Regions from separate parts of the Pseudomonas sp. MF6755 genome, predicted to be linked through region 1. Evidence: riboswitches for the same ligand, from Rfam matches in the RefSeq annotation. Region 1 holds a riboswitch; the other holds the start of a gene.
The links. Region 1 has a riboswitch for cobalamin ahead of JFT66_RS13860 (TonB-dependent receptor plug domain-containing protein). Riboswitches for the same ligand answer to the same signal wherever they lie in the genome.
Positions count from the first base shown of each region.

Region 2: linked by a shared signal. The riboswitch ahead of JFT66_RS23740 (CbtB domain-containing protein) and the one ahead of JFT66_RS13860 (TonB-dependent receptor plug domain-containing protein) in region 1 are both predicted to bind cobalamin.

Region 1 is NZ_JAEKDA010000009.1:127,699-132,392, reverse strand. Features, by position in the region: gene JFT66_RS13875 (GNAT family N-acetyltransferase) at 1-65, opposite strand, end outside; gene JFT66_RS13870 (carbon-nitrogen hydrolase family protein) at 67-816, opposite strand; gene JFT66_RS30030 (hypothetical protein) at 962-1,096, shown strand; gene JFT66_RS13865 (3-deoxy-7-phosphoheptulonate synthase) at 1,435-2,532, shown strand; cobalamin riboswitch at 2,597-2,801, shown strand; gene JFT66_RS13860 (TonB-dependent receptor plug domain-containing protein) at 2,893-4,694, shown strand, end outside.
Region 2 is NZ_JAEKDA010000019.1:67,791-72,484, reverse strand. Features, by position in the region: gene nfuA (Fe-S biogenesis protein NfuA) at 1-125, shown strand, start outside; gene cobM (precorrin-4 C(11)-methyltransferase) at 428-1,174, opposite strand; gene JFT66_RS23750 (cobalamin biosynthesis protein) at 1,245-1,637, opposite strand; gene JFT66_RS23745 (CbtA family protein) at 1,634-2,338, opposite strand; gene JFT66_RS23740 (CbtB domain-containing protein) at 2,350-2,538, opposite strand; cobalamin riboswitch at 2,636-2,849, opposite strand; gene JFT66_RS23735 (hypothetical protein) at 2,995-3,414, opposite strand; cobalamin riboswitch at 3,611-3,810, shown strand; gene cobW (cobalamin biosynthesis protein CobW) at 3,904-4,694, shown strand, end outside.

The DNA of each region.
Region 1 (4,694 bases):
TGATAGGTGAGGCTTCGGGCAAACGGCAGGTCCTGGTCCGTCGCCTGGCGCAGGTGAAACGCCATGTTAGACAGCGACCACTTGGCCAGCCCACAGCCCATCCTCGCGACGGGCGATCACCAACGCGTCGCCGACCCCGGGTGCAGCGGCAAGCAAGTTGCCATCCCCGGTCCAGATCGCACTGCGCCCTGCACAGGCCCAGCCTCCCGAAGGGCCACCATGATTAGCCATCAGTACCAGCATGCCATGCTCGGCTGCATAGCCTTGAAGCAGCGCGCTGTCCGCCGCGTAGCCACCCTCACTCACCAGCACGCCGGCCGCATACGCCGTGGCACCCGCTTCAGCCGCACGCCGTGGGTGGCTGGCGTGGGAAAAGTCCGCGCACACCGCCAGCGCAATGCGCTCATCTCCCCACGCCAGGATCTCGCCGCCCTGCCCGGCTACAAATGCCAGCTCTTCGCCAGAGTGCAGATGCTGCTTGGTGTAGACGCCCACTGAACCGTCCGCTCCCAGCACCAGCGCGCCAATCAGCACGCCCGCGTGTGGCGCCAGCCGTACCGGCATGCCCACCACTGCCGTCAATCGCAGCTCCCGCGCCATCTCACGCAGCGGAACCAACACCGCGCTCTCGGGGGTAATAGCCAAGTCCGCCGCCAGGAAGGGTTCATAGCCCGTCAACGACAATTCCGGAAAGACCAACCATTGCACACCCTGCTCTGCCGCGGCCCGCATCATGGCAAGGTGCCGCTGGATATTGGCCGCTACGTCGCCGGGGATGGAAATGGTTTGCGCGGCAGCAAGGGTCAAGGCAGTCATGGTCGCGTCCTGGCAATCATTGTTTAAGTGTCATCAGCATATCGGCACACACCCATAGCCGTAAGTCCCCCCACACGATAGAAATTACTGATTGAATCCACCGGTACGCCTCTAGTAAGCTCCCCCCATCATTTGGAGAGCCACCATGTTGCAACTCACCCACACTCAGGTTTGCCCTGCTGCCAGCGCCTTGCGCTCGGTGTCGGCCACCCGTGTGAACGGTTCGAGCGCACTGGCCGGCTTTTATTTTGGGTATTGGTTTAGCCACTGGCGCGCCTGATACCTGAAATCGGCGCCCACTACTCAAGGGGTCGCCTACCAGAGAAATCTAAACCCCCGGTCGGCTCCCCGACCGGGGGTTTTGTTTTTTCAGCCTCTAATAATTTGTTTGCTCAAGACCACTTAAAGGAATCAAGCCATGAACTACGCCACCTATTACCGCTACGACACTTGCACTGCATGGCGATTTAGCCAGCTCCGTTCGGGACAGCCTGCCGCCTCCGACCGGTCACCCCGTGGTGGCAAGCCAACACACGTAGCCGATACGGCCAATTGTCGAACACCCCAGTAGGCCAAGCGCGCGGGAATCGCCCGCCGCTTGCCCAGGAAGCCTTGAATATGAACTCCTCCGTCGCCGCTTTGCCCCGCTCTGCCATGAAAAGCGCCCTGTCTTGCGCCAATGAAGCCCTGACCCAGCGCCTGCCCAGCTCCCTTGAACTCAAGCACCAACTGCCCCTCAGCCCGTTCCTCAATGAACAGATCCACGCCCACCGCCAAGCGGTGCGCGCCATCCTCAATGGTGAAGATTCACGCCTGCTGGTGATAGTGGGCCCGTGCTCGATACACGATCCGGAATCGGCCATGGAATACGCACGCAACCTGAAGAAGCTGGCGCTTGAAGTCAGCGACCAGATGCTGCTGGTGATCCGCGCCTACGTAGAAAAACCCCGCACCACCATCGGTTGGAAAGGCCTGGCCTACGATCCGCACCTGGACGGCAGCGATGACATGGCCGCCGGCCTGACCCTGTCCCGCGAGCTGATGCGTGAAATGCTGCGCCTGGGCTTGCCGATCGCCACCGAGCTGCTGCAACCCATGGCTGCCGGCTACTTCGATGACCTGCTCAGTTGGGTCGCGATTGGCGCGCGCACCACTGAATCGCAGATCCACCGCGAAATGGCCAGCGGCCTGGGCATGCCTGTGGGCTTCAAGAATGGTACCGACGGCGGCGTCGCGATTGCCTGTGATGCGATGCGGTCCGCCTTCCACCCGCACCGCCATTTCGGCGTCGACAGCCAAGGCCACCCGGCGATCATCCAGACCCCAGGCAACCCCGACACTCATCTGGTACTGCGCGGTGGTCATCGCGGGCCGAACTACGATGCGCAGAGCGTGGCCCAGGTGAAGCAGGATCTGGCCAAGTCCAAAGTGGCGGCGCGAATCATGGTCGATTGCAGCCATGCCAACAGCGGCAAAGACCCGCTGCGCCAGCCGGCGGTATTCAACGACGTGCTGGAGCAGCGCTTGCAGGGTGATACGTCGCTGATCGGCATGATGCTTGAAAGCCACCTTTTCGAAGGCTGCCAGCCGTTGAGCCCTTCGATGAAGTACGGCGTGTCGGTCACCGATGGCTGCCTGGGCTGGAACGGTACCGAGCAGTTGTTGCGCGATGCGGCCGAGCGATTGCGGGACCACCGCAAACCGACTGACGGATAAAGATCAAAAAATATGGGAGGGGCAGCAGGAATGGGAAAGTTGACGAACGGTCGTGCGAATGTTCAGATGCCCTCCTGTTTCAGGTGCCCCCTGCCGCCGTGCTTGGGGTGAAACGGGAAACCGGTACGCTCGCTCGAGCAAGTCCGGTGCTGCCCCCGCAACGGTATATGCGTGATCCCTTCGATACACCACTGTGGCCATCGCGCCATGGGAAGGTGGAGGTATCCAGACGCATGAGCCCGGAGACCGGCCTGGAATTTCTGTTTGGCAAACTCCTGCGGTGGGCGGGCATGGGCCGGTATTGGCGTGTGCTCGATGCCTTCTCCTGCGTGCTTCTGCGAAGATACTTTCGAGAAGACTATGATTCGACGTTCATTCACTCCCTTGATCGGCTACCTGTTCAGCCCGTTGCTGCTGGCTGACGACAACGCCCTGATACTCAACCCGCAAATCGTCTCGGCGCCATCGGTGGAGTCCACCACCGTCGCAGCCATGGCCCAATACGGCAGTAAAGTCGAGGTGGTCAGCCGCGAACAGATCGAGCGGGCCGGACCTGCCGCCGACGTATCCCGGGTGATGCAGATGTTCATTCCCGGGCTGTACGTAGCGCCGAAGAACGGCCCGTTCGACTACGGTACCTATTCCCTGCTCGGCGGGCGCAACGATGACACCCTGATTCTGCTCGACGGCGTGCGCCTGAACAATCGCCTGTACGGCGGCCTGTACCTCGACACCCTGCCGGCCAACGCTATCGAACGCATCGAAGTACTCAAGGGTGGCCAGAGCCTGCTGTTCGGCACCCAGGCAGTCTCGGGGGTGATCAATATCGTCACCCGCAGCCCACAAACGCGTACGGCTTCCGGCGAAGTGAACCTTGGGGTCGATACCTTCGGTGGCACCACCGGCGACGCGCGGGTCGAGAAAATCTTCAACAACGGTTGGGGCGACCTGGGCTTATTGGCCTACGTCAGCCGCAATGCGTCCGAGGGCTACCAACCGTTTCGCAACCGCGATATGAAAAACGTCACGGACAAACGACGCTCCTACGAAGTCACCACCTTCGGCACCAAGGCCATTCAATCCATTGGCGACGATTCGCGCCTGGAACTGTTCTACCAATACGCCGATGCCAATCTGGATTTCGCCCGCCCGGTGGCTTCCCACAAGACCACCAACGACCGCGTTCAGCAGATCGCCACGGCGACCTTCGAGCAGAACATCAACGAACGCCTGAGCTATTTCGTCAAGGGCCATATCAACGATTGGGACACCCGTTATACCCGCATCAACAACCTCGAAGGCGGTGGTACGAAGGTCATCAACCATAACGACTACTGGGGTTTTACCGACTGGGGCGTGCAAGCCGAGGGCAAGGCCGAGTTGCCGGGAGGGCATGTGTTGATCGTCGGCAGCGATAACCAATGGTTCAAGGGCCAGGACGATGTGCTGGTAATCGACGACAACAAAGCCCAGGCCCACGCGCTGTACACCCAACTGCGCCCACAGATCGACGCCATGCCCGACTGGCATCCCAGCATTGGCGTGCGCCACGAGGCCATGAGCGGCGGTGACAGTGCCACCGTCGGCATGCTCACCTCGCTCTACGACCTCAACGATAACTGGGCAGTACGCGGCCAATACGGCACGGCTTACAAGCTGCCCAACGCCGAGCAGCTATTCGTCAATGAAGATGACGAAAAGGGCAACCGCAACCTCAAGCCGGAAAAAAGCCGCAACGCCGAACTGGGTATCGACTACAAGGGCCTGCTTGCCGGGCGCGATTTCAACGCCAGCGTGACCCTGTTCAAGCGCAAGATCACCGACCTGATCACCCTGGACGGTGTGCAGTGGGTCAATGGCCAGGGCCAGATCCAGATGCGCGGTTTCGAGGCCGACGCCAAGCTGGCGCTCAACAACCAATGGAGCGTGCAGGCGGACATGACCCGCAACCTTACCGAGTCGCGTGCCGGAGTCACCATCAACGATATCCCGAGCTTCTTTGCCCGTTCACGCATTGGTTTCGAATCGGAAAACCGCTTGTGGGGTGCAGGTGCGGCCATCCGTTATATTCGCGATGTCATCAGCTCCAAGCAGGTCGAGTACGGTCATTATTCGGTGGTAGACGCAGACGCCTATCGCTACCTGGACACTGCGCACCAGCA
Region 2 (4,694 bases), on a different contig from region 1:
GCTGTGGCCAGGCGGACGTGACGTTGCGCGAAGGCATCGAGCGCACCCTGCTGGAGCGTATTCCTGAGCTCAAGGGCGTACGTGACGTGACCGACCACACGCAGAAAGAAAACGCCTACTACTGAGTAAGGTGTTCACTGCGAGCATAAAAAACGGCGCCCCGTGAGCGCCGTTTTTTTTGATTTAAATTCAGTAAGTTGCTGTTACCCACGGATTCAAGCCTGCGTTCGGCCAGCGTGGTTTGACGGGGCGCCTAAGATCAAAAGCCAGATCAAGATCAAGAGCGGCTCGCTTCGCATCGTAGTTATCGTTGTCAGCTACGAAGTTGTGTAGATACCCATGCTCATCGGGGGCAAGGCCCCTCCCACATTTTTCTGTATTTATTAATAAAAATCAGTGTGTTGATTTTACTTTGTGAAGTAAAAAATCAAGGCCGATAAAGGTGTGCATGCCCGGCCCGATACAGCGACGACTCACTGAAACTGTCACTGGCCAGCACCCGGCCCACCAAAATCAACGCAGTACGCCGGAACCCCTTGGCTGCGACCTTGCCGGCAATATCCGCCAGGGTGCCGACGGCCCAGTCCTGATCCGGCCATGTAGCCCGGTGCACCACGGCTATCGGGCAATCGGCGCCATAATGCGGCAGCAGCTCGGCGACGATCTTCTCCAAGTGGTTGACACCCAGGTGAATCGCCATGGTCGTGCCGTGGCGAGCCAGGCTGTCGAAGTCTTCACCGGCCGGCATGCTGGTTTTATCGGCATAGCGGGTCAGGATCACGCTCTGGGCAATGTCCGGCAGGGTCAGTTCGGTTTCCAGCAGCGCCGCACAGGCCGCCACTGCCGTGACCCCGGGAATGATCTGGAAGGGGATGCCCAGCTCACGCAAGTGGCGGATCTGCTCGCCTATAGCCCCATACAGGCTTGGGTCGCCGGAGTGCACGCGTGCCACATCCTCGCCGTTTGCGTGGGCAGTTTTGATCAGGTCGATGATCTGCTCCAGGTGCAGCTCGGCGCTGTTGACCACCTGTTGCGCCCGATGGCCTTCCAGCACCGCCGCAGGTACCAGCGAGCCGGCATAGATGATCACCGGGCAACTGCGGATCAGCCGCTGGCCCTTGACGGTAATCAGTTCCGGGTCGCCGGGGCCTGCGCCGATGAAGTAGACGGTCATGGAGGATTCCTGTTGAAAAACGGGCGAGCATGAAGATTGCTCATGATCGAGAACGGCAATTATCGGGTTTTTAACCGGTACAGGCTAATGCAAAGGCGGCCTGGGCGGTTTTCTTGCGGGTGATCAGCAGGCGGGCAGGGCCGTGGGCGAGTTGCTCGGCCAAGGCCAGGGCGGCGCTTTCGGCGATGCCGTAACAGCCAGTATGGGCAAAAGCCAGGGCTGACTTGTGGCTCAGGCGGTGTTCATAACCGGCCAACTGTTGCGCACTGAAACACTGGAGTGGCAAGTCCAGCAACTGGGCCAGGGCCAGCAACCCGGGTTCATCCTGTTTGCGATCAATGCTCGCCAGCGCCGTAATGCGTTGGCGCTCGATGCCGCCTTCGGCTAGCGCACTGTCAAACAGGCCCAGCAGGGTGTGAACATCACAACCCCGCTGGCAACCCAGGCCGACTACCAGGGTCATGCCGAGTATTGATCATCGCGGTTGCGGCGGAACAGCCAGGCGCTGATCAGGCCCAGGGCCAGCCAGAACGCCACGTTGGTCAACTGCGAGGCGATCTTGAACTGCGCTTCGAGAGCCTCCGGGGCCAACATCGAATGCACTTGTGGCTGTGGCGCACCGATGATATGAGGCACGGCAAGGATCGCCACGCCCAGCACTTTCAACAGCCAATTGCGCCCGAACACGATCAGCGCGATACCCGCAGCGGTGGAAGCTGCGGTGCCGATCCACCAGGTCTGGCGCAGCGCAAGGTCAGCCGCTGCAGTGCCCGGTAATTCCGGTGGCAGGCCCAGGGTGGGTGCCAGCACAAAGGTCGCGTAACCCGCCAGGCCCCAAAGCAAACCCTGGGCGGTGCGGGTCGGTGCGCGCAAGGTGTACAGGCCGGCCAGCATCAGCGCAAACCCGACCGCCACTACCAGGTTGCCACCGGTAGTCGACAGCACGCGCTGCCAGCCATCTTCCGGCTCCCAAGCTTCGGCGTCGTGGGTGTGGGCAGCGGCCCCTGCGGCATGTTCATGGGTGACTTCGGCGACAGCCGGAGCCTTTTCATAGGTCTCCGCCTGCAAAATCAACGGCGCGACCCACAAGCTTTGCAGCAGGGTCAGCAGCAGGGCGGCCAACAAGCCGGTGAACCCTGCGGTTCGGGCGATACGCTTGATCATGTCGGCAAGTCTCAGTGGCACGGGAACGCGGCGCTGTGGCGGGTATCGTGGGCCGCGTTGTGCACGGCCTCGATATGCGAGAAGCCGGCGAAATACACAAGGCACGCGCCCAGGATCGACGCACCGATAGCGGCAGTCAGGCGTTGGCTCAAGGTGGCGGTGCTGCTGGCGGAGTGCGAAGTGCTGCTGATGATCGACATGGCGCGTCCCTTTCGAGTGTCAGGGTGAAACGAGCGCATGAAAACCCCGCGAGCCAGGCACGCAGGGTTCTGAACAGCGCCCGCCCACCGCGGGTTTGTTATCTGATTTTTTCGGGCCGGTCTCCGGGCTTGCGAGGGGCGGCTCTTGAAAGAGTCCAGCCTGATAAGCATCTCCTTCCCATGCACAGCACAGTGGATTTGACGCTTCGCTCGCTTACCGTTGCGGGGGCAGCACCGGAGTTGCCATAGGTCTATGGCGCACCGATTTCCCGTTTCACCCTGTGAAGGGCACCCGAAACAAGATGTGTAGGAGAGCATGAGCGGGAGTTATGCGTCAATGAGGGTTGTATGGCATTCAGGGTTTGGCCCTTCCCCGTGGATGGAAAGGGCACTGTTGAGTTCAGTCATACCCCTAGAGGCAGCCGGCTATCGTTCGCTGCACCGGCCTTCAAGGTTTTACTCGGCAAAAGCGACTGTCGAACGGCGTCCGGCGGCCACATTCTCTGCATCATCGAGGGTAAATGTGCCGTTGAGCGGGAACATGGTGCTCCCGCCAATCAAGTCGAGTTCCTTGAACACGTCTTTGCGCTTCAAAGTCTCCGCCGCGATCTCGCTCTGGCGTGCTGTTGGCGGTGTGCCTCGCAGCGGCACTCCGTCAGCTGTCCTCTTGAGCGAATCGCGGGTGATGGTTTCGGAGTCGAACCTGGGGTCATGCAAGGCGTCCATATTGTCGATGATTTCTTGCAAGAGCTCCTCGCGAGTCAGCAGGTCGACGGGCCGTTCGCTGGTGGTGGTCTGCGGATTTTCTCGCTGGGTGATAGCGTGCGTTTCGGCAGGCGGTGCTGTATTGATGTGTGGCGAGACTGTGAGTGCCATTGTTGACTCCATAGAATGTTGGGTGAACCACGCATCAATGGCCTTGATGACGTGGCAGAGAGTTGTGGTTTGCGCTGCGCAAATGATTCCTTGAACCGACAAGTAATTTGTTTCAAGTTGATTGGGCCTCGCGTCGTGCAGGTGAGCGCTTCTGTGGCGTGCGAACGATCAATATTGACCGGTTCTCCCGCACTGCGTAGCCTTGCACCCTCGAGGTTCTTCGGCCCAGGTCGAAGCTAAGAAGGGAACGCGGTTCAAGCCGCGGCTGCCCCCGCAACTGTGAAGGGTTCAGTTGACTGCCACGCCACTGCCGAGACGGCGGGAAGGCGCAGTCAGCGTTGGTCGCAAGACCTGCACGCCCCAAGCCAGGAGACCTGCCTCGTCACCGATTTTCCAATTCAACCGGGCGGGGTGATCCGGTGACGAAATCCGCTGCTGCGCGATGCCGCAGGGCCTGTCGTCCCGTATGCCCGCCCCAAAGGGCATCCGATGAAAACACTGGCCAAACTTCCCGTCACCATCGTTACCGGCTTCCTGGGCTCGGGCAAAACCACGTTGCTGCGCCATATGCTCGACAACGCCCAGGGCCGTCGGATTGCGGTGATCGTCAACGAGTTCGGCGAGCTGGGCATTGACGGTGAAATCCTCAAGCAGTGCTCCATCGGTTGCACCGAAGAAGAAGCCAACGGCCGCGTGTACGAACTGGCCAACGGTTGCCTGTGCTGCACCGTGCAGGAGGAATTCTTCCCGGTGATGCGCGAACTGGTTGCCCGTCGCGGTGACCTTGACCATATCCTCATCGAAACCTCGGGCCTGGCCCTGCCAAAGCCACTGGTACAAGCCTTCCAGTGGCCGGAAATCCGCAGCGCCTGCACAGTCGATGCGGTGATCACCGTGGTCGACAGCCCGGCCGTGGCCGCTGGTACGTTCGCCGCGTTTCCGGATCAGGTCGATGCCCAGCGCAAACTCGACCCGAACCTGGACCACGAGTCGCCGTTGCACGAACTGTTCGCCGATCAACTGGCCAGCGCCGACCTGGTGATCCTCAACAAAGCCGACCTGATCAGTGCCGAAGACCTGGCCCGCGTGCGCCTGGAAGTCGCCGAAGAGCTGCCGCCGGCGGTGAAGGTCATCGAAGCCAGCAGCGGTCGCCTGCCCCTGGACGTGCTGATTGGCCTGGGCGCCGGGTCTGAGGAACACATTGATGCACGCCACAGCCATCACGATCACCATCACGAGGGTGAGGACGACCACGATCATGATGCCTTCGATTCCATCTC